Regions from separate parts of the Streptomyces sp. NPDC032822 genome, predicted to be linked through region 1. Evidence: predicted binding sites of a transcription regulator. Region 1 holds the regulator's gene; the other holds the start of a gene.
The links. Region 1 encodes HspR, which represses chaperone genes until heat shock. Its sites were predicted from a motif close to TTGAGNNNNNNNNNCTCAA; they were not measured.
Positions count from the first base shown of each region.

Region 2: a site for HspR is predicted at 6,267-6,285, ahead of lon (endopeptidase La). Genes of this name have one in related genera too.

Region 1 covers NZ_JBVIOL010000004.1:532,223-546,542, reverse strand. The annotation lists gene ACZ5VD_RS14920 (fibronectin type III domain-containing protein) at 1-1,222, shown strand, start outside; gene ACZ5VD_RS14915 (heat shock protein transcriptional repressor HspR) at 1,297-1,749, opposite strand; gene dnaJ (molecular chaperone DnaJ) at 1,755-2,954, opposite strand; gene grpE (nucleotide exchange factor GrpE) at 2,988-3,650, opposite strand; gene dnaK (molecular chaperone DnaK) at 3,647-5,491, opposite strand; gene ACZ5VD_RS14895 (MraY family glycosyltransferase) at 5,588-6,628, opposite strand; gene ACZ5VD_RS14890 ((Fe-S)-binding protein) at 6,905-9,196, shown strand; gene ACZ5VD_RS14885 (FG-GAP-like repeat-containing protein) at 9,570-11,003, shown strand; gene ACZ5VD_RS14880 (FG-GAP-like repeat-containing protein) at 11,000-12,427, shown strand; gene ACZ5VD_RS14875 (Yip1 family protein) at 12,487-13,512, shown strand; gene ACZ5VD_RS14870 (calcium-binding protein) at 13,617-14,320, opposite strand, start outside.
Region 2 covers NZ_JBVIOL010000007.1:137,025-151,344, forward strand. The annotation lists gene ACZ5VD_RS21145 (sensor histidine kinase) at 1-792, opposite strand, end outside; gene ACZ5VD_RS21150 (protein phosphatase 2C domain-containing protein) at 1,171-1,959, shown strand; gene ACZ5VD_RS21155 (MarR family winged helix-turn-helix transcriptional regulator) at 2,234-2,728, opposite strand; gene ACZ5VD_RS21160 (lysozyme) at 2,926-3,756, shown strand; gene lon (endopeptidase La) at 3,830-6,244, opposite strand; gene ACZ5VD_RS21170 (GNAT family N-acetyltransferase) at 6,401-6,988, shown strand; gene ACZ5VD_RS21175 (rhomboid-like protein) at 7,596-8,492, opposite strand; gene ACZ5VD_RS21180 (spermidine synthase family protein) at 8,663-9,340, shown strand; gene ACZ5VD_RS21185 (response regulator transcription factor) at 9,465-10,202, shown strand; gene ACZ5VD_RS21190 (HAMP domain-containing sensor histidine kinase) at 10,199-11,305, shown strand; gene ACZ5VD_RS21195 (multifunctional oxoglutarate decarboxylase/oxoglutarate dehydrogenase thiamine pyrophosphate-binding subunit/dihydrolipoyllysine-residue succinyltransferase subunit) at 11,587-14,320, shown strand, end outside.

The DNA of each region.
Region 1 (14,320 bases):
CGACTACGTCAACTGGACCGGGTCCGCCAAGGTCGAGTTCGGCTACACACCCCGCACCTCCGCCACCGTCGACAAGGTCAAGCCCCTGACCCCGACGGGCACTTCGGTGTCGTACGACGAGGCCACCGGCAAGGCGAAGGTCACCTGGGCGAAGAACAAGGAGATGGACCTCGCCGGTTACCGCGTCTACCGGCGGCTGAAGGGTGCCTCGTTCCCCGCCAAGCCGCTCGCGACGACCACCTCGGCGTCGTACACCGACACCACCGTCCCGGCCACCGGCGACACGTACTACTACGAGGTCCGCGCCCACGACAAGGCCGGCAACGAGTCGACGGGCACCGCCGACAAGCCGGTCACCACCGCCGACCGGACGGCGCCGCAGGCGGTCACCGGGCTGACGGTGCGGGGCAGCACCGCGGGCAACGTCCTGACCTGGAAGGCCTCTTCGTCGAAGGACGTCGTCCAGTACCTGTTGGAGCCCACGCGCAACGGGGAACCCCTGACCGGCGAGTACCTGGACGTCGCCACGGACTACACGGACGCCTACGCCGAGGTCGGCGCGCCCTACTCCTACGTCATCGTCGCCCTGGACGCCGCCGGGAACCGCTCCTCCGCCTCGGCGGCGGCGGTGGCCACGCGTCCGGCGGTCTCCGCGGTGGCCGCCCCGACGGGGCTGACGGGCACGCCCGCCGACGCCTCCACGGACCTCGCCTGGACCGCGGCGGACAACGCGACGGGCTACCACGTCTACCGGCGTACGTGGCACGAAGGCGGCTGGACGCTTCTCGGCAGCACCACCACGGCGACGTACGCGGACACCACGGCCCCGCGCCGCAAGGCGTACTACTACGTCGCCGCCGTGGACGGCCGCGGCGCCGAGTCGGCGCCCTCGGCGCAGCTCGTCGTCGAGCGGACCACCGCGGCCACCGCCACCGGTCCGGCCGCACCGCTGCTGACGCTGGTCTCGACCGGCGTTCCCGCGCGGTCCGCCATCAAGGTCACGGCAGCGCCCGGCGCGGGTGACGAGGAGCGGGTCCTGCGGGGCTACTCGTGGGAGATCAGCGGCGCCTGCGGCGACAGCGGCACCCAGCTGTCGACGACGGGCTCCATCAGCTGGACTCCGCCGTACAACGGCCCCTGCACGACCACCGTGTACGCCGTGGACGCCTACGGGCGGCAGGGCGAACAGAGCGCCACGCTGGAGTTCTTCGTCGGACGCTGATCCGCGGAGCCGACGACGAAGGGGCCCGGAGGTTCGCACCTCCGGGCCCCTTCACCTACGACTCGCCGCGCGGGTCAGTCCGACGTCTGGCGGCCCTTCGGGCGCCACACCACCAGCGCGCTGGTCTGGTGGACCTCCTGGTACGGGACCAGGTCGCGGCGGTACGACGCGTGTACCGCCGCCTCGCGCTGCTGCATCGTGGCCGCCGCGCCGTCCAGCGCGGCCTGCATCTCCGCCATCCGGGACTGCAGGGCGGCGACCTGGTTCTCCAGCTCGATGATCCGCTTGATGCCGGCCAGGTTGATGCCCTCGTCCTGAGACAACTGCTGGACGGTGCGCAGCAGTTCGATGTCACGGGCCGAGTAGCGGCGGCCCCGGCCGGCGGTGCGGTCCGGGGAGACCAGGCCGAGACGGTCGTACTGGCGCAGAGTCTGCGGGTGCAGACCGGAGAGTTGGGCCGCCACCGAGATGACGTAGACCGGGGTCTCCTCGGTCAGCTCATACGGGTTGCGTCGACGACCGTCCATCCCACTCATGCTCCCTTCGCGGCCTGGAACAGCTCCGCCCGCGGGTCTTCACCCGCGGTTGCCTCGCGATACGCCTCCAGCGCTTCACGAGCATTCCCCGTCAGATCCTTCGGAACACTCACCTCCACGGTGACCAGCAGGTCGCCGCGGGTGCCGTCCTTACGGACCGCGCCCTTGCCGCGGGCCCGCATGGTGCGGCCGTTGGGCGTGCCCTCGGGCAGCTTGAGCGTGACCGGCGGACCGCCCAGGGTGGGGACCCTGACCTCGCCGCCGAGCGCCGCCTCCGCGAAGGTGACCGGGACGGTCACCGTGAGGTTGTCGTCCTTGCGGCCGAAGACCGGGTGGACGTCGACATGCACGGTGACGTACAGATCGCCGCCCGGGCCGCCGCGCTCGCCCGGCGCCCCCTTGCCGCGCAGCCGGATCCGCTGGCCGTCGGTGACGCCGGCCGGGATGCGGACCTGCATGGTGCGGGACGACTTGGCCCGGCCGCTGCCCTTGCAGTCGAGGCAGGGGTGCTCGGCGATGAGGCCGCGGCCCTTGCAGTCGGGGCAGGGGTCGGTGAGGGAGAAGCCCCCGCCGCTGCCCCGGGCGACCTGCCCGGTGCCGACACAGGTCGGGCACACGCGCGGTGTGCCGTTCTTGTCGCCGGTGCCCGAACAGGCCTTGCACGGCGACTGGCTCGACATCCTGAGCGGGACCGTCGCGCCCTCGATCGCCTCGGTGAAGCTGAGGGTGACCTCGGACTCGATGTCCTGGCCGCGCCGGGGCTGGGTCCGGGTGCCGGTGCCCGCGCCGCCGCGGTTGAACAGGCCCCCGAAGACGTCACCGAGTCCGCCGCCGAAGCCGCCGGCCCCGCCGGCGCCTCCTCCTGAGCCGCCGCCCTGGGGGCCGCCTCCGAAGAGGTCGCCCAGGTCGAAGTTGAAGGAGCCGCCGCCCGCGCCCGGCCCCGGGCGATAGCCGCCGTTGCCGAAGAGCGCGCGGGCCTCGTCGTACTCCTTGCGCTTCTTGGGGTCACCGAGGATGTCGTTCGCCTCGGAGATCTCCTTGAAGCGTTCCTCGGCCTTGGCATTGCCCTTGTTGGCGTCCGGGTGGAACTCGCGGGCGAGCTTGCGGTACGCCTTCTTGATCTCGGCCTCGGTGGCGTCCTTGGGGACGCCGAGGACCTTGTAGAAGTCCTTCTCGATGAAGTCCTTGGTGCTCATCCTCGACGTCCCTCCTTCCGCTCAGTGGTGACGTCAGCCCTCCTCAGGGCCACTGTCCTTGTCCTCGCCGGCCGCCGGGTCCTCATCGGCACCCTCGGCCTTGCCCGCCGTCGCACCCGGCTGCGGCTCGGCGACGGCCACCCGCGCGGGGCGGATGGTGCGCTCGCCGAAGCGATACCCGGGCTGCAGAATCGCCACGCACGTCGTCTCGGTGACGTCCGGCGCGTACGAGTGCATCAGGGCCTCGTGGATCGTCGGGTCGAAGGGCTCGCCCTCCTTGCCGAACTGCTGGAGGCCCATCTTCGCCGCGACGGTCTCCAGCGACTCCGCGACGGACTTGAATCCGCCGAGGAGTTCGCCGTGGTCCCGGGCGCGGCCGATGTCGTCGAGGACGGGCAGGAGTTCGGTGAGGAGGCTCGCGATGGCGATCTCCTTGACCGTGACCCGGTCCCGCTCGACCCGGCGGCGGTAGTTCTGGTACTCGGCCTGGAGCCGCTGGAGGTCCGCGGTGCGCTCACCGAGCGCGGTGCGTACCTGGTCCAGCTGGGCCGTCAGGCCGGCCAACTGTGCTGATGCGTCCCCGGCCGGGGCCGCCCCCTCCCCGGAGGGGGAGGCGGCCTGCGGCTCGGCGTCGTCGGGGGTGGCGCCGGAAGGGACGTCGGGCTTCTCGTCGAAGCCCGGGGTCTCCTCCGTCACGCGGCACCGTCCTTGCGCTCGTCGTCGACGATCTCGGCGTCCACGACGTCGTCGTCGGCCTTCGCCTCGGACGCGCCCTCACCGGCACCGGCGGACGCCTGGCCCGCCTGGGCGTCGGCGTACATGGCCTGGCCGAGCTTCTGCGAGACGGCCGCGACCTTCTCCGTGGAGGTACGGATCTCGGTGGTGTCCTCGCCCTTGAGCGCGGCCTTCAGCTCCTCGACCGCGGCCTCGACCTCGGTCTTGATCTCGCCGGGGACCTTGTCCTCGTTGTCCTTGAGGAACTTCTCCGTCTGGTAGACGAGCTGCTCGCCCTGGTTGCGGGTCTCGGCGGCCTCGCGGCGGGTGTGGTCCTCCTCCGCGTACTTCTCGGCCTCCTGGCGCATCCGGTCGACCTCGTCCTTCGGCAGCGAGGAGCCGCCGGTGACGGTCATCTTCTGCTCCTTGCCCGTGCCGAGGTCCCTCGCGGTCACGTGCATGATGCCGTTGGCGTCGATGTCGAAGGCGACCTCGATCTGCGGGACACCGCGCGGGGCCGGCGGCAGACCGGTCAGCTCGAACATCCCGAGCTTCTTGTTGTACGCCGCGATCTCGCGCTCGCCCTGGTAGACCTGGATCTGCACGGAGGGCTGGTTGTCCTCGGCCGTCGTGAAGATCTCGGACCGCTTGGTCGGGATCGTGGTGTTGCGCTCGATGAGCTTCGTCATGATCCCTCCCTTGGTCTCGATACCGAGGGACAGCGGGGTGACGTCGAGCAGCAGGACGTCCTTGACCTCGCCCTTGAGGACACCGGCCTGGAGCGCGGCGCCGATGGCGACGACCTCGTCCGGGTTCACGCCCTTGTTGGCGTCCTGGCCGCCGGTGAGCTCCTTGACGAGCTCGGCGACGGCGGGCATCCGGGTGGAACCACCGACGAGAACGACGTGGTCGATCTCGGAGAGGTTGATGCCGGCGTCCTTGATGACGTTGTGGAACGGCGTCTTGCAGCGCTCCAGCAGGTCGGCCGTCAGCTGCTGGAACTGAGCTCGGGTGAGCTTCTCGTCCAGGTGCAGCGGGCCCTCGGCGGACGCCGTGATGTAGGGCAGGTTGATCGAGGTCTCGGTGGACGAGGACAGCTCGATCTTGGCCTTCTCGGCGGCCTCGCGGAGGCGCTGGAGGGCCATCTTGTCCTTGCCGAGGTCCACGCCGTGGCCGGCCGAGAACTGCTTGACCAGGTAGTCGACGACGCGCTGGTCCCAGTCGTCACCACCGAGGTGGTTGTCGCCGTTGGTGGCCTTCACCTCGACGACGCCGTCGCCGATCTCCAGGAGGGACACGTCGAAGGTGCCGCCACCGAGGTCGAAGACGAGGATCGTCTGGTCGTCCTTGTCGAGGCCGTACGCCAGGGCGGCGGCGGTCGGCTCGTTGACGATCCGCAGGACGTTCAGGCCCGCGATCTCGCCGGCCTCCTTCGTCGCCTGACGCTCGGAGTCGTTGAAGTACGCCGGGACGGTGATGACCGCGTCGGTCACCTTCTCGCCCAGGTAGGCCTCGGCGTCGCGCTTCAGCTTCTGCAGGATGAACGCCGACATCTGCTGCGGGTTGAACGGCTTGCCGTCCAGCTCGATCTTCCAGTCGGTGCCCATGTGACGCTTCACGGACCGGATGGTCCGGTCCACGTTCGTGACCGCCTGGCGCTTGGCCACCTCGCCGACGAGCACCTCGCCGTTCTTGGCGAAGGCGACGACGGACGGCGTGGTCCTGGCGCCCTCTGCGTTGGTGATGACGGTGGGCTCGCCGCCTTCAAGAACGCTGACGACGGAGTTAGTCGTGCCCAGGTCGATGCCGACCGCACGTGCCATGGTTGATTCCTCCAGCAATGACTTGAGTGGAACGGACTCAAGTGTGCACGACGTCCGCGACTCATGCAACAGAGGTGAGTCGCAGGGGCTCAACTCTTATCCGTTCCTTACACGCAACCCTCCTCTGACCTGCGGAGATCCCAGACCTCCAGGCTGCCCGACGGGCCGCCTCGGGGCGTACACCCGGACCCTCAGCAGGGCCAGGACGAAGATCAGGGCGCCCGTCGCCACCCAGAACACCCCGGACTCCGCGACCCATCCCAGATGCGCGAGCACCGCGACGAGTACCCCGCCGAAGGTGACCGCACCGAGCAGTACCGTCGCCCCCCGAGGGGTCAGCCCGAGCCGTCGCAGCCGGTGCGCGAGATGGTCGGGGCCGCCGCGCAACAGGGGCCTTCCGGCCAGCCGCCGGGAGAGCAGCACGAGGACGACGTCCACCCCCGTGAGGGCGGTCAGCGCGAACAGCACCCCCGCGTCGGCCACCGGCTCGTGCCCGGTCCGGGTGACCACGGCCGCCGCCGCGAGCACGAACCCGGTGAACAGCGAGCCGCACGCGCCGAGCCCCACGCGCGCGGGATGCCAGTTGTGCATCAGGAACCCGGTGAGCGCGGCGGCCAGCACGCTCAGCAGCGCGGCCAGCCCGTCCATCACCTCGGCCGCCGCCAGCGCCCCCACCCCGAAGGCGGTGAGCACCCCGACGGTGCCCGCCAGCGCGTCCGCATGGTCGAGCGCCCGGAAACCGACGGCGACGAAGACGATCCAACAGGCCGCCAGCAGGCCGCCCGGCACCCCGGTCTGCGCGTACGGCACCACACAGAGGGCGGCGACGGCCGTACCGCCCACCAGGAACCGCGCCTTGACGCGGCGCACGTCGGCGACGAGCCCGAGGGCGGCGACGGCGGCCCCGGCGACGAGGAGGGCCCGGACGTCGTCGCCGAGCGGCGCGACCCCGGTCCACTCCCCGGCCACGGCGACCAGGCAGGTGACGAGCACGACGGCCAGGCCGCCGAGCAGCGGCAGCGGACGCTGTCGGCGTCGGTCGAGGACGCCGAGACGCAGGGCGGGGACCCGGAGCAGGGCGGTGAGGACGGCGGCGAGGAGCAGGGCGATGGTGGCGGCGGCGATCCCGTAGAGCACGGGTCCAAGCTAAGCCGAATGTCATGATTTGGTACGAATGGCGGGACCGGACCGGCGCGCCGCGTGACGTCGGTCGCGGGCCGATTACCGACCGGTTACTGAGGTCAGCCTCAGTAGCACAGATCACCGCACGGCTGACTACAGTGCGGCACAGAATTGCGGGTACTCTCAGAGAATCGCATAAGTTACCGCTTAGTAATAGGCTTGGTCATCACGAGGACGCCCTTCGCGGACCGCCTCGACCAACCCCCCCTCGCAGGCCCGAGGAGCCCCGAAATGCAACTCGCCGCGATCATCGTGTCGCTGGTCCTGACCGTGGTCGGCGTCGCGCTGCTCGCACGCGCCATCGGCCAGTTCGTCCGGTACTTCAAACTCGGCCAGCCCGTGCCCGCCGGCAGCCGGACCGACAACCCCTACGCGCGCAGTGTGACGCTCGCGAAGGAGTTCCTCGGCCACACCCGGATGAACCGGTGGGGCATCGTGGGCGTCGCCCACTGGTTCGTGGCCGTCGGCTTCCTGACGCTGCCGCCGACCCTCGCCCAGGCCTTCGGCCAGCTCTTCCAGGCCGACTGGGTGCTGCCGTACATCGGTGAGTTCCTGCCGTTCGAGCTCTACATCGAGTTCATCGGCGTGATGACGATCCTGGGCATCGCCGTGCTCATGGTGATCCGGCTGCTGAGCCTGCCCTCGCGGGCCGGCCGCAAGTCCCGCTTCGCGGGCTCCAAGTCCGGACAGGCGTACTTCGTCGAGTACGTCATCCTCACCATCGGTCTCGCCATCTACGTGCTGCGCGGCCTGGAGGGCGCGATCCACCACGTGGAGCACTACGAGGCCGGATACTTCGCCTCGTACCCGCTGGTCCTGGCCTTCAAGGGACTGTCGGTCGGCACACTGCAGAACCTCGTCTACTTCACCGCGATGATCAAGATCAGCGTCTCGTTCATCTGGATGATCACGGTCTCGCTGAACACCAACATGGGTGTCGCCTGGCACCGCTTCCTCGCCTTCCCCAACATCTGGTTCAAGCGCGAGGCGACCGGCGGGACGGCCCTGGGCGGCCTCCAGCCGATGACGTCGGGCGGCAAGCCGATCGACTTCACCGACCCGGGCGACGACGACGTCTTCGGCGTCTCCCAGGTCGAGCAGTTCTCCTGGAAGGGCCTCCTGGACTTCTCCACCTGCACCGAGTGCGGGCGTTGCCAGTCCCAGTGCCCCGCCTGGAACACCGGCAAGCCGCTCTCCCCCAAGCTGCTGATCATGTCGCTGCGGGACCACGCCCACGCCAAGGCGCCCTATCTGCTCGCGGGCGGCGGCAAGGACGCCGAGGGCAACGAGAAGGCGTCCGAGGAGCAGTTGAAGGACGTCCCCGCCGCCGCTCTGGCGGAGGCCGAACGCCCGCTGATCGGCACGTTCGAAGAGGGCGGTGTCATCGACCCGGACGTCCTGTGGTCCTGCACCACCTGCGGCGCCTGCGTCGAGCAGTGCCCGGTCGACATCGAGCACGTCGACCACATCGTCGACATGCGCCGCTACCAGGTGATGATCGAGAGCGCGTTCCCGTCCGAGGCGGGCACCATGCTCAAGAACCTGGAGAAGAAGGGCAACCCCTGGGGGCTCGCCAAGAAGCAGCGCCTGGAGTGGCTCAAGGAAGTCGACTTCGAGGTGCCGGTCGTCGGCAAGGACATCGAGGACCTGTCCGAGGTCGAGTACCTGTACTGGGTCGGCTGCGCCGGCGCCCTGGAGGACCGCGCCAAGAAGACCACCAAGGCCTTCGCGGAACTCCTCCACATGGCGGGCGTCAAGTTCGCGATCATGGGCGGCGACGAGAAGTGCACCGGTGACTCCGCCCGCCGCCTCGGCAACGAGCCCCTCTTCCAGGAGCTCGGCATGGAGAACGTCTCCGCGCTGAACATGGCGTTCGGCGAGGAGATGGACGACGAGGGCAACGTCACCGAGGAGTCGAAGAAGCCCAGGTCCGCGAAGAAGATCGTCGCGACCTGCCCGCACTGCCTCAACACCCTCGGCAACGAGTACCCGCAGCTCGGCGGCGACTACGAGGTCATCCACCACACCCAGCTGCTCCAGCACCTGGTGGACGAGGGCAAGCTGGTCCCGGTCACACCGGTCGAGGGCCTCATCACCTACCACGACCCCTGCTACCTGGGCCGCCACAACAAGATCTACACCCCGCCGCGCGAGATCATCGCGAACGTCCCGGGCCTGCGGAACGAGGAGATGCACCGCCACAAGGAGCGCGGCTTCTGCTGCGGCGCCGGTGGTGCGCGGATGTGGATGGAGGAGCGGATCGGCAAGCGCGTCAACAACGAGCGTGTCGACGAGGCGCTGAGCCTCAACCCGGACATCATCTCCACCGCCTGCCCGTTCTGCCTCGTCATGCTGACCGACTCGGTCAACGGCAAGAAGAACGACGGCAAGGCCAAGGAGTCCGTCCAGGTCGTCGACGTCGCCCAGCTCCTCCTGGAGTCCGTCCGGACGCCGGTGGACGACGAGCCCCCGGCCGGCGAGACCGACGCGGAGAGCGAGTCGGAGCCGCAGCCGGTGAAGTAGCCGTCACGGCCGTCGCGTCACGGCTGTTCGACGCCCCCGGGTCCCTCAAGGGCCCGGGGGCGTCGTCGTACCCCGGCCGTCGAATGTTTTACCGAATTCACGTACAACCCTTACGCCCCGTCCCAGGTCTCCTGTTGGCCGAACCCCTCCGCGCGGCGCGCGCAGGGGTCGGCACCCCATCGACTGCGGATGTCCGCCAGGCATCCCCCGCATGCAGCAGGAGAACCCGCGTGCACCAGCACCTCAGGCCCGCTCTCGCGACGGCCGGCGACGCCGCGCTGACGGGCGGCCTGCTCACCTTCGCCGACTGAGCCGTATCCCTTCTGCTGCCGGGCCCGCCGCGCGGGCCCGGCATCCCTTCTGGAGTCCCGCCTTGCGCAAGCGCATCCTCCTGCTGGCCACCACCCTCACCACCGGCCTGCTCACCGCCCTGCCCGTCACCGCGGCCGACGCCGCGCCCTCCGGTCTGGCCGGGGACTTCAACGGCGACGGCTACCGGGACCTCGCGATCGGCGCGTTCAGCGCCGACGTCGGCTCGGTGCCGAACGCCGGTGCCGTGGTCGTCATGTACGGCTCGTCCTCCGGCGTCTCGACCGCCAGGAAGGCCGTCATCACCCAGAACTCCACCGGTGTCCCGGGCACCGCCGAGGAGGGCGACCGCTTCGGCAGCAGCCTCGCCGCCGGCGACCTGAACGCCGACGGCTACGCCGACCTGATCGTCGGCTCCCGGTACGAGAGCATCGGCGACCGCGACGGCGTCGGCACCGCCACCGTCGTCTGGGGCTCCAAGTCCGGCCTGTCCGGCGGCTCGGCGCTGCCGCAGCCGTCGTACCTCACCGAGTGGGGCGGTTTCTCCGCCGGTGTCGCGACCGGCGACTTCGACGGCGACGGCAAGACGGACGTGACCGTCACCGGCCAGAGCAACACCCTGCTCTACAAGGGCCCCTTCGCCCGCACCGGCGCCCCCGCGAGCTGGAACGCGGTCTACGAACTGGGCTCGGCGTACGAGGTGATCGCGGGCAACCTGAACGGCGACAAGGCCACCGAGCGCCTGTACCCGTACGCCACCGACGGCGACCAGGGCGGTCACATCAGCTACCTCCGCCACGACCCCGGGAACGCGGACCACCCCGAGTCGGACTACCTCGAAACCGAGCTGCCGAAGGCCGACGGCGCCCTGGGCGCGACCGGCGACATCAACGGTGACGGCTACGGCGACCTCGTCCTCGGCGACTACGAGGACCCGCGCAGCGGCAAGCCGGGCGGCCACAAGGGCGGCCAGATCGCCGTCTGGTACGGCAGCGCGACCGGCCCCGACCCGGCGCAGAAGCCGACCGTCATCCACCAGGACACGGCGGGTGTGCCCGGCGCGGGCGAGGCATCCGACCTGTTCGGCGCGGCGGTGAGCGTCGGCGACGTCAACGGCGACAAGTACGCCGACGTCGCGGTCGGCGCCCCCTACGAGGACAACGGCACGGCCAGGGACTCGGGTTCCGTGACGATCCTGTTCGGCTCGGCCACCGGGCTGAAGGGCTCGGGCGCCAAGTCGTACACGCAGAACACCGCCGGGGTCCCCGGCAGCAACGAGAAGGACGACGCGTTCGGCCACTCGGTCCGCCTGGTCGACCTCGACAAGAACGGCAAGGCCGACCTGGTCGTCGGCGCCGGCTACGAGAACGGCTACGGCGCGGTCACCGTCCTGCGCGGCAGCGCCTCCGGCCTCACCGCCTCGGGCGCGAAGTTCTTCTCGGCCCGTGACGTCGCCCTCAAGGGCAACGCCGACTTCGGATGGGTGATCTCCCAGTGACGTACCGCCGACTGGCCGTCCTGCTCGCGGCCTCCCTCACCCCGCTCACCCTCGCGGCACCGGCGGCCCACGCGGCCGGCGCAGCCGCCCCGTACGACTTCAACGGCGACGGCTACGCGGACCTCGCGATCGGCGCCCCGGCCGCCACGGTCGCCGGCAAGGCGAAGGCCGGCGCGGTGTCCGTGGTGTACGGCAGCGCGAGCGGCCCGAAGACCTCGACGTACAAGCTGATCACCCAGAACACGGCGAACATCCCCGGCACCGCGGCGGCCGGTGACGCCTTCGGCACGGCCCTCGCCTCCGCGGACCTCGACAAGGACGGGTACGCGGACCTCCTGATCGGTACCCCCGGCGAGGACGACAGCGACACCAACGACGGTGACGTGACCGTCGTCTGGGGCTCCAAGTCCGGCCTGTCCGCGGCCCGTTCACTGCCCGACTTCTTCAGCAGCGACTACGACCGCTACGGCCAGGCCCTGACCGCGGGCGACTTCGACCGCGACGGCGACCTCGACGTCGCGGTCGGCTCCACCGGCCCGACCAACCTCTCCTTCGTCTCCGGGCCGATCGCCAGGTCCAGTGGCCACAACGGCGGTTCGGGCACGGGCTTCGACTGGGCCGACTCGTACGGCATCGAGAGCCTCTCCTCCGGAGACGTCACCGGCGACGGCTGGGACCGCCTCGTGGTCCAGGGCCGGGCCGAGGGCACCGACGACGCGGTGACCGCCCTCGCGGACGGCAGCATCGGCAACCTCACCGACTGGCTGCAGGACCTGCCCGCCGGCTACGCGTCCGCCATCGGCGACATCGACGGGGACGGCCACGACGACATCGCGGTCGGCAACCACCGCGAGACGTCCGCCGACCCGTCGGGCGCGAAGGGCGGCAAGGTCACGGTCGTCTACGGCGGCTTCGACGGCGTCGACCGCGGCCGCGCCCCGCTGGTCGTCACCCAGGACACGGCCGGTGTCCCCGGCGCGGCCGAGACCGGCGACCGCTTCGGCGCCTCCGTCTCGCTGGGCGACGTCAACGGCGACGGCTACGCCGACCTCGCGGTCGGCGCCTCGCACGAGACGGCGGGCAGCGCGACGGCCACCGGCACGGTCACCGTCCTGTACGGCTCGGCCTCCGGCCTGAAGGCCACCGGCGCCAAGAGCTTCACCCAGGACACCTCGGGCGTGCCCGGCGCGGCCGAGAAGAACGACCACTTCGGCGGCCGGGTCCTGTTCACCGGGGGCACTCGTCTCAAGGGCGCGGGCCTCACCGTCTCGGCGCCGGGCGAGAACGCCGGCGACGGCGGGATCTGGTTCCTGCGCAGGTCGGCGACCGGCCCCACGACCACCGGGGCGAAGAGCTTCGGCCCCGCGGCCACGGGCGTCGCGACGGCGGGCAGCCCCGGATACGGATCGGTCCTCGGCGGCTGACCCCCTGCCGGGGGAACCCCGGGGAAGCCCCTAGAGAGCCCTTAGGCGGCCCTTAGGGGATGTCACAGCTCGGCCGCAAAGGCGGGCCCGGAACGCCGGGCCCGCCACCTCACTCTCCGGGACCAGGTACGTTCGAAGACGTGGCTGGATTCAGGATCGGACGCGGCCGGGACAACGGCGCTCCTCACACGCGACCGCAACAACCTCCGTACGGGCAGCAGCAGGCGCCCCAGGGACAGTCGTACGGCACGCCGCCTCAGGGCGGCCCGTCGTACGGCACTCCCCCAGGGCCGTCGTACGGCTACCCCGCTGCGCCGCCCCACCCGGGGCAGCAGCAGTACGGGGGCGGCACCCACGCCGGCGGTGGCTACGACGAGCCGGAGTACTTCGGCGACGGCGGCCAGGGCGGCTACGCGCCGCAGGGCGGCCCGGACCCGTACGCCGCCAACAACCCGGGGCACACCCAGGCGTTCTCGGTGAACGAGGACCCCTACCACCAGGGCGGCACCTACCGCGCCGGCTCGGCCCCCGCGGCCCCGGTCGGCCCCCGCCTGCCCTGGAAGGAACTCCTGAGAGGCATCGTCCTCGCCCCCAAGCAGACCTTCCTCCAGATGCGGGACTACACCATGTGGGGCCCCGCCCTCATCGTGTCCTTCATCTACGGCCTGCTCGCGGTGTTCGGCTTCGACGGCGCCCGCGAGGACGCGATAAACGCCACCCTGTCGAACGCGGTCCCGATCGTGCTGATCACCGCGGTGGCGATGGTGCTGGCCTCCTTCGTCCTGGGCGTGGTCACCCACACCCTGGCCCGCCAGCTCGGCGGCGACGGCGCCTGGCAGCCCACGGTCGGCCTCTCCATGCTGATCATGTCCCTCACGGACGCGCCCCGCCTCATCGTCGCCATGTTCTTCGGCGGCGACGCCTCCTTCGTCCAGCTCCTCGGCTGGGCCACCTGGATCGCGGCGGGCGCCCTGCTGACCCTCATGGTCAACCGCTCCCACGACCTGCCCTGGCCGAAGGCCCTCGGCGCGTCCGCGATCCAGCTGATCGCCCTGCTGTCGATCGTGAAGCTGGGCACGTTCTAGCCGTTCCCGGCGGCATGGTCCGCCAGTACGCATACGAAGAGGGGCTCCCGGCACACACGCCGGGAGCCCCTCTTTCCCTGTCCCCGCCTGTCGGAGTCGGTCGGCTATCGGACGTCGACGAAGTCGCCGGCCGCGCTGACCGCCGGGGTCGTCGCCGTGCCCGCGAAGCTGTAGCGGAAGTAGCCGTCGGTGGAGGCCTTGACGGTCGTCTTGAGGCCGCCCGTCGAGCTCGACTTGATCGTCTTCACCGTGGTGTAGGTGCTGCTGCCCTTCTTACGGAACTGCAGCTTCACCGGCTGGGTCGCGTACCCGGCGTACTTGTTGGTCTCCCAGTTGGCCCGGGAGAGCTTGCCGGTGACCGTGATGGTCTTGCCCTTCACCACCGGCTCCGGCGCGGCGTCGACCGTCAGCTTCGAGGCACGCTGCACCTTGAACGTGGTGGCCGCGTCCCGGTGGATGTAGTCGAGGTCGTTGGCGGAGACCAGCGTGGCGAGGCCCCAGGTGGCCGCCGCGCTGTTGTTGACGAAGCCGGTCGACGCCTGCGGGTCGAACGTCAGCGTGCCCGAGCAGGTCGACGTGGTCGCGCTCACCTCGACGCACGTGATGTCGCCGTCGTCGTACCAGATCTGCGCGTAGTTGGGCGTCGGACCGTCGCCGCTGATGTACGTGGTCTCGGCGATGCCCGAATCGTCCGACGCGGTCACGGAGACCTTGGCGGACACCACGTTGGTGGTACCGACCACGACCGGCTTGCCGCCGTTGACGACGACCTTGTCGATCGTGATGTCCCCCGAACCGCCGTCGACCG
Region 2 (14,320 bases), on a different contig from region 1:
GGCGGCGGCGCTGAGGGCGTCGCGCTGCGCGGTGTCGGCCTTCGAGGAGCTGGTCTCGGTGGACGGCAGGCCGGTGATCGGGTCCACGACGGTCTGGGTGCTCGTCGGCACGGCGAGCGCCGCCAGGAGGAGCCCGCGGGTCGCGGCGGCCTGCTGGACGGCGGAGTCGAGTTCGGCGAGGGCGTAGCCGCCGGAGCCCGCGCGGGGCGGCAGTCGCTCGGCCAGCTCCTCGGCGAGCCGGTGCAGGTCGGTGATGGCCGCGGAGTACGCCTGGTGTGCTTCGAGGGCGCTGCTCTTGCCGGTGAGCGCCGCCCGGCGGACGGCCGCGATGCCGTCGAGGTCACCGCGTACGGCGGCGGGCAGGTCGGAGTCGGCGTGCAGTTCCTCCACCTGCCGGTCGACGCGGGCGCTGCGCTGCTCGTCGGGGGCCTTGGTCTTGGGGCGGCCGGCGGCGATGTACGGCGTCACCTCGTCGCGCTCGTCGGCGAGCGAGTGGGCGAGCGCGAGGGCGTCCTGCGTCTGCTCGGCGAGCGTCACCAGGTCCTGCGAGTCGCTGAGTTCGCCGGAGGCGGTGATCAGGGAGGGTGCTCCGGCCCCGGCGATGGCGGCGGCCACGACGGTGACGGCGAGGATGAGCCGCGTGCGTACATGGGTGCGCCGGCCCGTGCCGACAGGGGCGCTCGGCGTGCCGGGAGCGCCGGACGGACCGGGGACGGCGGTGCCGGGCGTGCCCTCCGCGCCTTTCCCGGAGGCCGCCTTCTTGCCTGTACGACGAGGCCGCGTCTTCTGCACCGGTGCTCGCATTCCTGACTCGTGAGTACCCATGGACCGGATAACGCTCCGTCACCAGGTGTCGACTCTGCGTACACCTGGTACGGTCCCCGACCCTCCCAGTGCCGGTGGGCGGTGGCCGCGCATCGCTCGACCCGCCACCCGAAGGAGTGAACATCGGACGGGAGTTGGCGGGCAAGTTCCCGAGGCTCGCGCGACACCCCTGCGCCGCGGGCCGGTTGGACGTCGGCGTCGGCCGGTGGCACTATTCGCCACCACGCCCGCCCGGAGCAAACCATTCCACCCCAAACCAGGCGCCTGACCTGCACGGCTGCGGTCATCCCGTAACCGATGTCGGCCTTTTGTGATCTCGGTGAAGGGCTCGTGCAGACTGGCCGGATGCGTACGGAACTTGTTTCGGAACCCGGTGATCCCGGCCGCCTCGACGAGGACTTCGCCGGTGTCGCGCTACCGGCCTCCGGACTGGGCGGTGTGCTCGTCGTCCTGGACGGAGTGACACCGCCGAGGACCGCGACGGGCTGTCTGCATTCGGTCCCCTGGTTCGTGTCCCGACTGGGCGGCGCCCTGACCGAACTGACCGTTTCCTGTAGAGATCTGACGCTGGAGGAGATCCTCTCCCGGGCGATCCGTCGAACAGCCGAGGCACATCAAGCCACTTGTGACCTTTCTCACCCACGCACCCCGCAGGCCACGGTGGTTCTGGCCCGCTGGTCGCCTCGGACGCTGGAGTACCTGGTCCTGTCGGACTCCGCGCTGCTCGTCGAGTCCCCGGCGGGCCCGGTGACCGCGATCCTGGACGACCGCCTCTCCCGCCTGTCCCGGGCCGCCCTGGCGACGGACGCCCTGGTCGACTCCACGGTCCGCAACATGGAGGGCGGCTTCTTCACGGCCGCGGCGGATCCGACGGTGGCGGAGCGGGCGGTGACGGGCACCCTGCCGCGCCCGGACGTCCGCGCGCTGGCCGCCCTGACGGACGGGGCGACACGGTGGGTGGAGCGGTTCCGCGAGGGCGACTGGGGGGACTGCCTCACCTTCGTCCGGAAGGAGGGGGCGGGGGCGTTGGTCGCGCGCGTGCGGGAGTTGGAGCGGGCGGACGCGGAGGCTCGGGAGTTCCTGGGGCGGAGCAAGACGCACGACGACGCGACGGTGGTGTTCGTGGAGCTGTGACCTGGCGGACGGCTCCCCGTATGAACGACGTCCAGGCGGTGACGGACAGCAGGAGGACCGGGCCTCCGGGCACAGGGCGGCGACCACGGCCGGATCATCGGCGTTCGTCTTCACCGGGTGAAGCGTCACGGGGTGAATGCGTCACCGGATGCATCACCACGCCATGTGCCGCGCCGGCCGTCACGCCGTCGCGGCACTCGTGTGTGAGGCGGATGTCCGGCCCGTGTCGAGGAAGACGCCGGAGACCTGCTTCTCCGGCCTGTTCCGCCAGTCCCTACTTTTCCATCCCCTGGTTCAACTGACCGAGCAGCCGGGCCAGTTCCCCGACCTCGCGCGCGTCCCAGTCGGCCAGTCGCCCCGCGTACCGGGCCCGGCGGGCCTCACGGACCCGGCGTACCCGGTGCCGGCCCTCTTCGGTCAGGGTGACCAGCCAGGCGCGGCCGTCCGCCGGGTCGGGTTCGCGGGCCACCAGGCCGAGTTCCTCCAGGGCGCGCAGTTGGCGGGACATCGTCGCCTTGCCGACGCCGATGTACCCGGCGAGTTCCGTGGCCCGCTGGCGGCCGAGCTCGTCGAGGCGGATCAGGAGGCCGTAGGCCGCGGACTCCAGGTCGGGGTGGACCTCGCGGGCCATCTCGCCCTGGTTGGCGCGGGCGCGTCGCAGCAGGACGGTCAGTTCGCGTTCCAGGGCGAGGAACGCGGGCTGGTCCACACCGCTCGCGGACACGCCGGATGCGACTCCGCGTCCGTCGCCGTTTCCGTCTTCGCGCACGTCAGCCCCTGCCTCGGTTTCCCGATCCTGAAAGTTTCCGCCAAATGGCCCCATCGCCGCAGCTCGGCCAGTATTTCGCAGGGCTGGACCAACGGCAGCATCCGGGCTTCTTTCCCTCCACTCGACGGGCCCCGCCTCCCTCTCCCCCGCCCGGGTTCCACCGAGCGGCACCGAGCCGTCGCGGGCACGCTGGGTTCGTGTACAGAACCGGTTCGCCCCACCCCCACCGCGCCCGGCGCCGCTTCCTCGCCGGCCTCCTGCTCACCGCCCTCATAGTTCCCCTCGCCCTCACCGTCCCGGCCTCCGCCGAGACCGCCCCCGCTCCCGCCCGCGGCACCGCCCACATGGGCATGGGCGTCCTCGCCCACGACGGCCAGGACGGTGTGCCCGCCCGCACCCGCGCCGCCCAGACCGAGGGCGTCGACGTCTCCAGCCATCAGGGCAACGTCGACTGGTCCACCCTGTGGGGCAGCGGGGTCAGATGGGCCTACGCGAAGGCGACCGAGGGGACGTACTACTCGAACCCCTACTACGCCCAGCAGTACAACGGCTCGTACAACGTCGGCATGGTCCGTGGCGCCTACCACTTCGCCACCCCGGACACCACCACCGGCGCCGCCCAGGCGAACCACTTCGTCGACCACGGCGGCGGCTGGTCCAAGGACGGCAGGACGCTGCCCGGCGCGCTCGACATCGAGTGGAACCCGTACGGCGACGCCTGCTTCGGCAAGTCGCGGAGCGCGATGGTCGCCTGGATCCGCGACTTCCTGAACCAGTACCGGGCGCGCACGGGACGCAACGCCGTCATCTACACCGCCACCAGCTGGTGGACCCAGTGCACCGGCGACTACGCCGGGTTCGCCGCCAACCCTCTGTGGATCGCGCGGTACGCGTCCGCCGTGGGGACCCTGCCGGCCGGCTGGGGCAACTACACCATGTGGCAGTACACGTCCTCCGGCCCGACCGTCGGCGACCACGACCGGTTCGACGGCGCCCTCGACCGGGTCGCCGCGCTCGCCCGCGGCTGAACCCCGCCGCGGGCAGGACGAAGGCCCGGGCCTCCCTCACGGGACCCGGGCCCTGCCTCTCCGGTCGCGTCCGTCACGCCGCGACCGGAACCTCCGACGCGGCCCCGTTCTCCGCCGGGGACAACGCCAGCTCCAGGACCTGGCGGACGTCCGTGACGGCGTGGACGTCGAGCTTGTCCAGCACCTCGGCCGGGACGTCGTCCAGGTCGGGTTCGTTGCGCTTGGGGATGACGACCGTGGTGACGCCCGCCCGGTGCGCGGCGAGCAGCTTCTGCTTCACACCGCCGATCGGGAGGACCCGGCCGGTCAGCGAGACCTCACCGGTCATCGCCACGTCCGTGCGGACGAGCCGGCCGCTCAGCAGCGACGCCAGCGCCGTCGTCATCGTGACGCCCGCGCTCGGGCCGTCCTTGGGGACCGCGCCCGCCGGGAAGTGGATGTGCACGCCCCGGTCCTTCAGGTCGGCCACGGGGAGTTCCAGTTCCGCCCCGTGCGACCGCAGGAAGCTCAGCGCGATCTGCGCCGACTCCTTCATCACGTCACCCAGTTGGCCGGTCAGGGTCAGGCCCGCCGCGCCCGTCTCCGGGTCGGCCAGCGAGGCCTCGACGAACAGCACGTCGCCGCCCGCTCCGGTGACCGCGAGGCCGGTGGCGACACCGGGGACCGCCGTCCGGCGCTCCGCCGGGTCCTGCGCGGACTCGGGCACGTGGTGCGGCCGTCCGATCAGGGCCCGCAGGTCCTCGTCCCGGACGGTGAACGGCAGCTTCCGCTCGCCCAGTTCGTGCTGGGCCGCGACCTTGCGCAGCAGCCGTGCGATCGACCGCTCCAGGGTGCGGACGCCCGCCTCGCGCGTGTACTCGCCGGCGAGCTTGCGCAGCGCGCTCTCGTCGAGAGCGACCTCGTCCTTTTCGAGGCCCGCCCGCTCCAGCTGACGCGGCAGCAGGTGGTCGCGGGCGATGACGACCTTCTCGTCCTCGGTGTAGCCGTCCAGGCGGACCAGCTCCATCCGGTCGAGCAGGGCCTCCGGGATGGCCTCCAGGACGTTCGCCGTCGCCAGGAAGACGACGTCCGACAGGTCCAGCTCCACCTCCAGGTAGTGGTCCCGGAAGGTGTGGTTCTGCGCCGGGTCCAGCACCTCCAGGAGGGCGGCGGCCGGGTCGCCCCGGTAGTCCGAGCCCACCTTGTCGATCTCGTCGAGCAGGACCACCGGGTTCATCGACCCGGCCTCCTTGATCGCCCGGACGATGCGGCCGGGCAGCGCGCCGACGTATGTACGCCGGTGGCCGCGGATCTCCGCCTCGTCGCGGACGCCGCCGAGGGCGACCCGGACGAACTTGCGGCCCATGGCGTGCGCGACGGACTCGCCGAGGCTGGTCTTGCCGACCCCGGGCGGGCCGACGAGCGCGAGCACGGCACCGCCGCGCCGGCCGCCGACGACACCCAGGCCCCGGTCGGTACGGCGCTTGCGCACCGCCAGGTACTCGGTGATCCGCTCCTTCACGTCTTCCAGACCGGCGTGTTCGGCGTCCAGGACCGCCTGGGCGCCCGGGATGTCGTACACGTCCTCGGTCCGTTCGTTCCACGGCAGTTCGAGGACCGTGTCGAGCCAGGTCCGGATCCACGAGCCCTCGGGCGACTGGTCACTGGACCGCTCCAGCTTGTCGACCTCCTTGAGGGCGGCCTCGCGGACCTTCTCGGGCAGGTCGGCGGCCTCCACCCGGGCCCGGTAGTCGTCGGACTCCTCGCCCTCCGCCTCTCCGTTGAGGTCGCGGAGTTCCTTGCGTACGGCTTCCAGCTGGCGGCGGAGCAGGAACTCGCGCTGCTGCTTGTCGACGCCTTCCTGGACGTCCTTGGCGATGGTCTCGGCGACGTCCTGCTCGGCGAGGTGGTCACGCAGTTGCTGGGTGGCGAGCTTGAGACGGGCGACCGGGTCGGCGGTCTCCAGGAGCTCCACCTTCTGGCCGGTGGTCAGGAAGGGCGAGTAACCGGAGTTGTCGGCCAGCGCGGAGACGCCGTCGATGGCCTGCACACGGTCCACGACCTGCCAGGCGCCGCGCTTGCGCAGCCAGGCGGTCGCCAGCGCCTTGTACTCCTTGACCAGTTCGCCGACGTGCCCCGGCAGCGGCTCGGGCACGCTCTCGTCGATCCGCGTCCCCTCGACCCACAGCGCCGCGCCCGGACCGGTGGTCCCGGCGCCGATCTGCACGCGCCCGCGTCCACGGATCAGCGCGCCCGGGTCGCCGTCGGCCAGCCGGCCGACCTGCTCCACGGTGCCGAGCACGCCGGTACTCGGGTACGCGCCGTCGATGCGCGGCACCAGCAGCACCCTCGGCTTGCCGGGCTCCGACCGCGCGGCGGCCTCGGCGGCCTCCACCGCGGCCCGCACCTCGGCGTCGTTCAGGTCCAACGGCACCACCATTCCGGGCAGCACGACCTCGTCGTCGAGCGGCAACACAGGCAGAGTGAACGCTGTGGACTCAGTAGCCATGATCTCCCCTTCGGCATTCAAGTTGAGCTATGCCGACTCAATGCATGTGAGCCCTTGATTGTTCCCCCGGCCGCGTTCGCTGTGAGCGATCACGCCCCGACCAGCCCCTGACCGGCCACTGTTCGCCCACTGACCAGGTCTGTCATGATGCGGCGGGTGATCGCTCCCATACCCCCGGTGGTCCCCGCGGGCCGCATGTGCGACAACACCCAACCCGTGCTCGACCTTCCCGGCACCGGTCTCGAACTCAGGCCGTGGCGGCTCGCGGACGCCGACGCGCTGGTCGCGGCGAGCCACGATCCCGCCATCGGCCACTGGAACCTTCTGCCCGCCGTCTCCGAGGACGGGGCACGCGCGCGTATCGCGCGCATGCACGACCGCTGGACGACGGAGACGGGCGCGGTCTGGGCCGTCGCCCGCCCCGACGGAGGCGAGGCCCTCGGCCTGGCAGCCTGGATCGGCGTCGACCTCCAGCGCGGTCACGGCGAGATCGCCTACTGGATGCTGCCCGCGGGCCGCGGCGCCGGTGTCGCGGTCGAGGCCGCGCGCCGCCTGACCCGCTGGGCCCTGGACGACCTCGGCCTGCACCGGCTCACCCTCTGCCACTCGGCGGCCAACCAGGCGTCCTGCCGAGTCGCCCAGAAGGCCGGCTTCCCGCTGGAGGGCACCATGCGCGGCTCCCTCCTGCACGCGGACAGGTGGCACGACCAGCATCCGCACGCGCGCGTGCGGGGCGACGACTGACCAGCCCTCCAGAAGAGGAACCGACCGACCGCCACAGCACCGCTGGCCCACCGCTATGAATCCGCGACGGCGTTCACAGGGAGAGCCCACACACCGCGAGCCCGTTCACGGCCCCGGTTCACAGCCCGTGGGGGCGACTTCGGAGGACGAGAGCCGTCTCGGCGTCCCCGAACCGGCCCGGCGTCCGGCGTCCGCACGGCGCGGCTGGCGCACCGACACGGCCACGGCCACCGCCACCGCCACCGCCACCGCCACCGAGGGCACGGTCGCCCCGCCGGCTCCGGCTCCGGCTCCGGCTCCGGCTCCGGCTCCGGCTCCGGCTCCGGCTCCGGCTCCGGCGACAGGAGATCCGGCGCCGGCCGGGCGCTGTCTCCCGTAGAGGTTCGGGGTGTTCCACGGCTGTCCGGTCCGGCTGTCCGGTCCGGGAGTTCCGGTCGTAGACCGCCTGGTCGCGGGACTTGCCGGGCGGGCTCGCCCCGGCGGCCGTGGCGCGCGCGGCGGAGGCCGTCGGACTCCCCGACCGACTGGGAGACCGGCCGCGGATGCTGTCCGGCGGGACGAAGAAGCGTGTCGGAGTTCGCCCAGACCGTCGCGACTCGGCCGGCGGCTACGAGGCCGTGGTCCGGTCGGACATGGTCCGGTCCGGCCGGGACCGGTCCGAACCCGACTGGTCCGAACCCGACTGGTCCGAACCCGACTGGTCCGAACGCGACCGGTCCGAACCCGGCTGATCCGAACGCGACCGGTTCGGCTGAGCGTGGCGTCTCACCAGTGGCCATGTCCCGATGCCGATGGTGAACGCCAGCAGGTGGCCCCAGTTGGTCATCGGGTCGGTGAAGGCCAGCAGGTCCTGGACCAGCATCCCGCCGAACAGGGCGAGCAGCGGCCAGCGCAGCCACGGGGTGAGGAGACCGGCCAGGGCCCCCACCCCGGCGGCGACGCCGAAGCTGACGCCGTAGTCGAGGCGGTGCAGCGAACTCTCCGGCAGCCGGCCGGCGAGGACCGCGAGCCCTATGGGCACTTCGGTCGCGAGGGTGGCGAGGACATGGCCGAGGAGGAAGACACCGGCCGTGCGCAGACCGCCGATCCGCCGCTCCAGCGCGGTGAGCACGAGGAGCAGGCCGATCGCGAACGGCGAGAGGATCCCGCCCGCCACCCACAGCGCACTGGCCGGCAGCACGAACATCGGCATCCGCACGAGGTGCGCCACATCGGTGCTGGACGCCTGGTGGAGCTGGTGCACGAGGGCGGGGTCGGCGTACCGGGTGACCAGTGAGGTGACGGCGAGGACGGTGGCGTAGCCGAAGGTGAACGGTGTCCCGGTCGGCGTCGGGAGCAGCCGCCAGGGGCGGAGGCGGAGCCATGCCCGGGAAGGCCCGACCGCGGGGGACGCGACGGGCACGTCAGGCGCGTCCGGCACGGCCGTCGACGTGCCTCGCTGGCGCGGCATCCCGTCCAGCAGCTCGTGCACGTCGGGCCGGTCGGCCGTCTCGGTCCGTTCCAAGGTGAGGCGCTCCTTCCCCTTTCACCCCACCCTCGACGCACCACGGGACCCTGTCTGTGACCTGCGCCACCCAGGCGCCGATTCACAGGGACTTCTCAAGGAGCGCCGGGCGGCGCCGACCCTGCGCGATGTCGCCCGGCCCGCCCCCTCCCTCCTGCCAGGATGGGCCGATGTCCACCTCGTACGACGTTCCCCAGGTCCTGGACCGGCGCGACGGTCCGCACGGCGAGGTCGTTCTGCGGCGGCATGGCGAGTTACTGCAGATCATCGCCAACGGCTGCTTCCTGATGGACACCTCCGACGGGCGCTCGGAGCGGCTGCTCGTGGACGCGGCGCTGGACGCGCTCGGCGGTCGCCGCGAGCCGAGTGTGCTCATCGGCGGTCTCGGCGTCGGCTTCTCGCTCGCACACGCCGCGGCCGATCCCCGCTGGGTCCGCATCATCGTCGTCGAACGCGAGCGCGCCATCATCGACTGGCACCTCGCGGGTCCCCTGTCCGCGCTCTCGGCGGACGCTCTCGCGGATCCGCGCACGGAGATTGTGGAAACGGACCTTTTCGCTTTCGTCAATGAGAGATGCGACACGTTCGACGCACTGTGCGTGGACGTGGACAACGGGCCCGGCTGGACGGTCACCGAGGGCAACCGCGACCTGTACTCCGCGGCCGGACTGGCAAGCTGCGCAAGGGCGTTGCGTCCGGGTGGGGTACTTGCGGTGTGGTCCGCCCGGCCCTCTCCGGAATTTGAAGGATCCCTATGGAATGCCGGGTTCCAACAGGTGCGTACCGAAGAGATCCCGGTTGCCCGGGGAGTTCCGGACGTCGTGCATCTCGCGGTCCGACCTGGATAGCAAAGCCACGGTGACTCCCCGTACTCTGCTTCCCTGACGCCGATCATTCAAGCGTCAAGCGCAGTCATGCGCAGACAAGGGATCACCCCACTGGTTCCGGAATTGCACACCTCAGGGGCGGGCGATGGAGCAGACACACACCTCCCACAACGGCACGGCGGCGACCCCGGGCGCACAGCGCCGGGTGCTCGTCGTCGAAGACGATCCGACGATCGTGGACGCCATCGCGACCCGCCTGCGCGCCGAGGGATTCCTCGTGCAAACAGCGGGCGACGGCCCGTCCGCGGTCGACACCGCCGAGGCCTGGCAGCCCGATCTGCTGATCCTCGACATCATGCTGCCCGGCTTCGACGGCCTGGAGGTCTGCCGGCGTGTGCAGGCCGCCCGACCGGTGCCGGTCATGATGCTCACCGCACGGGACGACGAGACCGACATGCTGGTCGGGCTCGGCGTCGGCGCCGACGACTACATGACCAAGCCGTTCTCCATGCGGGAGCTGGCCGCCCGCGTGCACGTCCTGCTGCGCCGGGTGGAGCGGGCCGCCATCGCGGCCTCGACCCCGCGCAGCGGGATCCTCCGGCTCGGCGAGCTGGAGATCGACCACGCGCAGCGCCGGGTACGGGTGCGCTCCGAGGACGTCCATCTGACGCCCACGGAGTTCGACCTGCTGGTCTGCCTGGCCAACACCCCGCGCGCGGTGCTCTCCCGGGAGCAGCTGCTGGCCGAGGTGTGGGACTGGGCGGACGCCTCCGGCACCCGGACCGTCGACAGCCACATCAAGGCACTGCGCCGGAAGATCGGCGCCGAGCGGATCCGCACGGTGCACGGCGTGGGCTACGCCCTGGAGACGCCGACGCCATGAGCGAGGGGCCGGCCGCACCAAGACGCCCTGGGGACCCCTGGGGCGGCGTACGCCCGTTCTCGATCAAGACCAAGCTGGGCGCGCTGGTCGTGATCTCGGTGCTGATCACCACGGGTCTGTTGATGATCGCGGTGCACACCAAGACGGAGCTGCGGTTCATCACGGTCTTCTCGATGATCGCCACACTGTTGATTACGCAGTTCGTGGCGCATTCGCTCACCGCGCCGCTGGACGAGATGAACGCGGTGGCCCGTTCCATCTCGCACGGCGACTACACCCGCCGGGTGCGGGAGAACCGCCGGGACGAGCTGGGTGACCTGGCCCAGACGATCAACCACATGGCGGACGACCTGGAGGCGCAGGAACGGCAGCGCAAGGAGCTCGTGGCGAATGTCTCGCACGAGCTGCGCACGCCGATCGCGGGTCTGCGGGCGGTCCTGGAGAACATCGTCGACGGCGTCACCGAGGCCGACCCCGAGACGATGCGGACGGCCCTGAAGCAGACCGAGCGGCTGGGGCGTCTCGTGGAGACGCTCCTCGACCTGTCCCGGCTGGACAACGGGGTCGTCCCGCTGCGCAAGCGGCGCTTCGAGGTGTGGCCGTATCTCTCGGGCGTGCTGAAGGAGGCCAACATGGTCGCCTCCGCGCGCGCGGGCATCGCGTCCGGCTCCGGCAGCCACACGCGTACGGACGTCCATCTGCACCTCGACGTGTCCCCGCCGGAGCTGACCGCGCACGCGGACCCCGAGCGGATCCACCAGGTGGTGGCGAATCTCATCGACAACGCGGTCAAGCACAGCCCGCCGCACGGCCGGGTCACCGTCAAGGCGCGGCGCGGGACCACCCACGAGTCGCTGGAGCTGGAAGTCCTCGACGAGGGCCCCGGCATTCCGCGTTCGGAGTGGCACCGGGTCTTCGAGCGGTTCAACCGCGGCAGTGTCAACCGGCCGCACGGTCCGGGCAGTGACGGCGGCACGGGTCTCGGCCTGGCGATCGTCCGCTGGGCGGTGGATCTGCACGGAGGCCGGATCGGTGTGGCCGAATCCGAGCGGGGCTGCCGGATTCTTGTCACCCTTCCGGGACTTCCATCTCTGCCAAGTTGACGTAAAGTTCGAGGCGGAGCCACAAGATCCACGGGCGTCCGCACTGACGGACACGTGTGATCAGGAAGAGGCCCGCGCCGTTGTCGCGCCTGGGCCCGCTCAACCCATGCCGGACGAAGCGGAACCACGCTTGTTTCCCGCCATTTCCAGCCCTGAAACACGCTGTTCGATGTGACTTACACGACGATGGACGGGCCCGGCCTGACCTACCCGGTCTTGGAGGCGTAGCCTTTATTCCCGCTGTCCATCACCTTGTGAAGCGGAAGAGGGCGGTTGCCGCCGTGTCGCCACAGTCCCCCAGTAACTCGAGCATCTCGACCGACGCAGACCAAGCGGGCAAGAACCCCGCAGCGGCCTTCGGTCCCAACGAGTGGCTCGTCGACGAGATCTATCAGCAGTACCTCCAGGATCCGAATTCCGTAGACCGAGCCTGGTGGGACTTCTTCGCCGACTACAAGCCGGGCGCGGCTGCCGCCTCGGCTCCGGCGGGTACTGCGGCCGCGGGGGCCGCAGGGACCACTCCGTCCACACCGTCCCAGCCCGCGCCCGCCGCCCCGCCCGCACAGGCCCAGGCGCCCGCACAGGCTCCTGCCGCGGCGGCCCCGGCTCCCGCGGCCCCGAAGCCCGTGGTCGCCGCTCAGGCGCCGGCCCAGGCCCCCGCGCCGGCCAAGGCCGCGGCTCCGGCCGCGAAGCCCGCCGCCGCCAAGCCTGCTGCCGAGCCGGCCGCCGCGTCGTCGGAGGGTCCGGAGTTCGTGACGCTGCGCGGCCCGGCCGCCGCGGTCGCCAAGAACATGAACGCCTCGCTGGAACTGCCCACGGCCACGTCCGTGCGCGCGGTCCCGGTGAAGCTGCTGTTCGACAACCGCATCGTCATCAACAACCACCTCAAGCGCGCCCGGGGCGGGAAGATCTCCTTCACGCACCTGATCGGCTTCGCGATGGTGCAGGCCATCAAGGCCATGCCGTCGATGAACTGGCACTTCGCGGAGAAGGACGGGAAGCCCACCCTCGTCAAGCCCGCGCACGTCACCTTCGGCCTGGCCATCGACCTGGTCAAGCCGAACGGCGACCGCCAGCTCGTCGTGGCCGGCATCAAGAAGGCCGAGACGCTGAACTTCTTCGAGTTCTGGCAGGCCTACGAGGACATCGTCCGCCGCGCCCGCGACGGCAAGCTGACGATGGACGACTTCACCGGGGTCACGGTCTCCCTGACCAACCCCGGCGGCCTCGGCACCGTCCACTCCGTCCCGCGTCTGATGCCCGGCCAGTCGGTCATCATGGGCGTCGGCTCGATGGACTACCCGGCGGAGTTCCAGGGCACCTCCCAGGACACCCTGAACAAGCTCGGTATCGCGAAGGTCATGACGCTCACGTCGACCTACGACCACCGGGTGATCCAGGGCGCCGCGTCCGGCGAGTTCCTGCGCGTCGTCGCGAACTACCTGCTCGGCGAGAACGGCTTCTACGACGAGATCTTCGAGGCGCTGCGCATCCCCTACGAGCCGGTCCGCTGGCTCAAGGACATCGACGCCAGCCACGACGACGACGTCACCAAGGCCGCCCGCGTCTTCGAGCTGATCCACTCCTACCGGGTCCGGGGCCACGTCATGGCCGACACCGACCCGCTGGAGTACCGCCAGCGCAAGCACCCCGACCTGGACATCACCGAGCACGGCCTCACCCTGTGGGACCTGGAGCGGGAGTTCGCGGTCGGCGGCTTCGCCGGCAAGTCCCTGATGAAGCTGCGGGACATCCTCGGTGTGCTGCGTGACTCCTACTGCCGCACCACCGGCGTCGAGTTCATGCACATCCAGGACCCCAAGCAGCGCAGGTGGATCCAGGACCGCATCGAGCGCGCGCACAGCAAGCCGGAGCGCGAGGAGCAACTGCGCATCCTGCGCCGCCTGAACGCGGCGGAGGCCTTCGAGACCTTCCTGCAGACGAAGTACGTCGGCCAGAAGCGCTTCTCCCTGGAGGGCGGCGAGTCCGTCATCCCGCTGCTGGACGCGGTCCTCGACAGCGCGGCCGAATCCCGCCTCGACGAGGTCGTCATCGGCATGGCCCACCGAGGCCGCCTGAACGTCCTGGCGAACATCGTCGGCAAGTCGTACGCGCAGATCTTCCGCGAGTTCGAGGGCAACCTCGACCCGAAGTCGATGCACGGCTCCGGCGACGTGAAGTACCACCTGGGCGCCGAGGGCACCTTCACCGGTCTGGACGGCGAGCAGATCAAGGTCTCGCTGGCCGCGAACCCGTCCCACCTGGAGACGGTCGACCCGATCATCGAGGGCATCAGCCGCGCCAAGCAGGACATCATCAACAAGGGCGGCACCGACTTCACCGTCCTGCCGGTGGCCCTGCACGGCGACGCGGCCTTCGCGGGCCAGGGCGTGGTGGCCGAGACCCTGAACATGTCTCAGCTGCGCGGCTACCGCACGGGCGGCACGGTCCACATCGTCATCAACAACCAGGTCGGCTTCACGGCCGCCCCGGAGTCGTCCCGCTCGTCGATGTACGCGACGGACGTGGCGAGGATGATCGAGGCCCCGATCTTCCACGTGAACGGCGACGACCCGGAGGCCGTCGTGCGCGTCGCGCGCCTGGCCTTCGAGTTCCGCCAGGCGTTCAACAAGGACGTGGTGATCGACCTCATCTGCTACCGCCGCCGCGGTCACAACGAGTCGGACAACCCTGCCTTCACCCAGCCCCTGATGTACGACCTGATCGACAAGAAGCGCTCGGTGCGCAAGCTGTACACCGAGTCGCTGATCGGCCGGGGCGACATCACCCTGGAAGAGGCCGAGCAGGCTCTCCAGGACTACCAGGGCCAGCTGGAGAAGGTCTTCACCGAGGTCCGCGAGGCCACGGCCAACCCGGCCGCGGCCCCCGTCTCGGACCCGCAGGCGGACTTCCCGGTCGCCGTCAACACCGCGATCTCCTCGGAGGTCGTCAAGCGGATCGCCGAGTCCCAGGTCAACATCCCCGACCACATCACCGTCCACCCGCGTCTGCTGC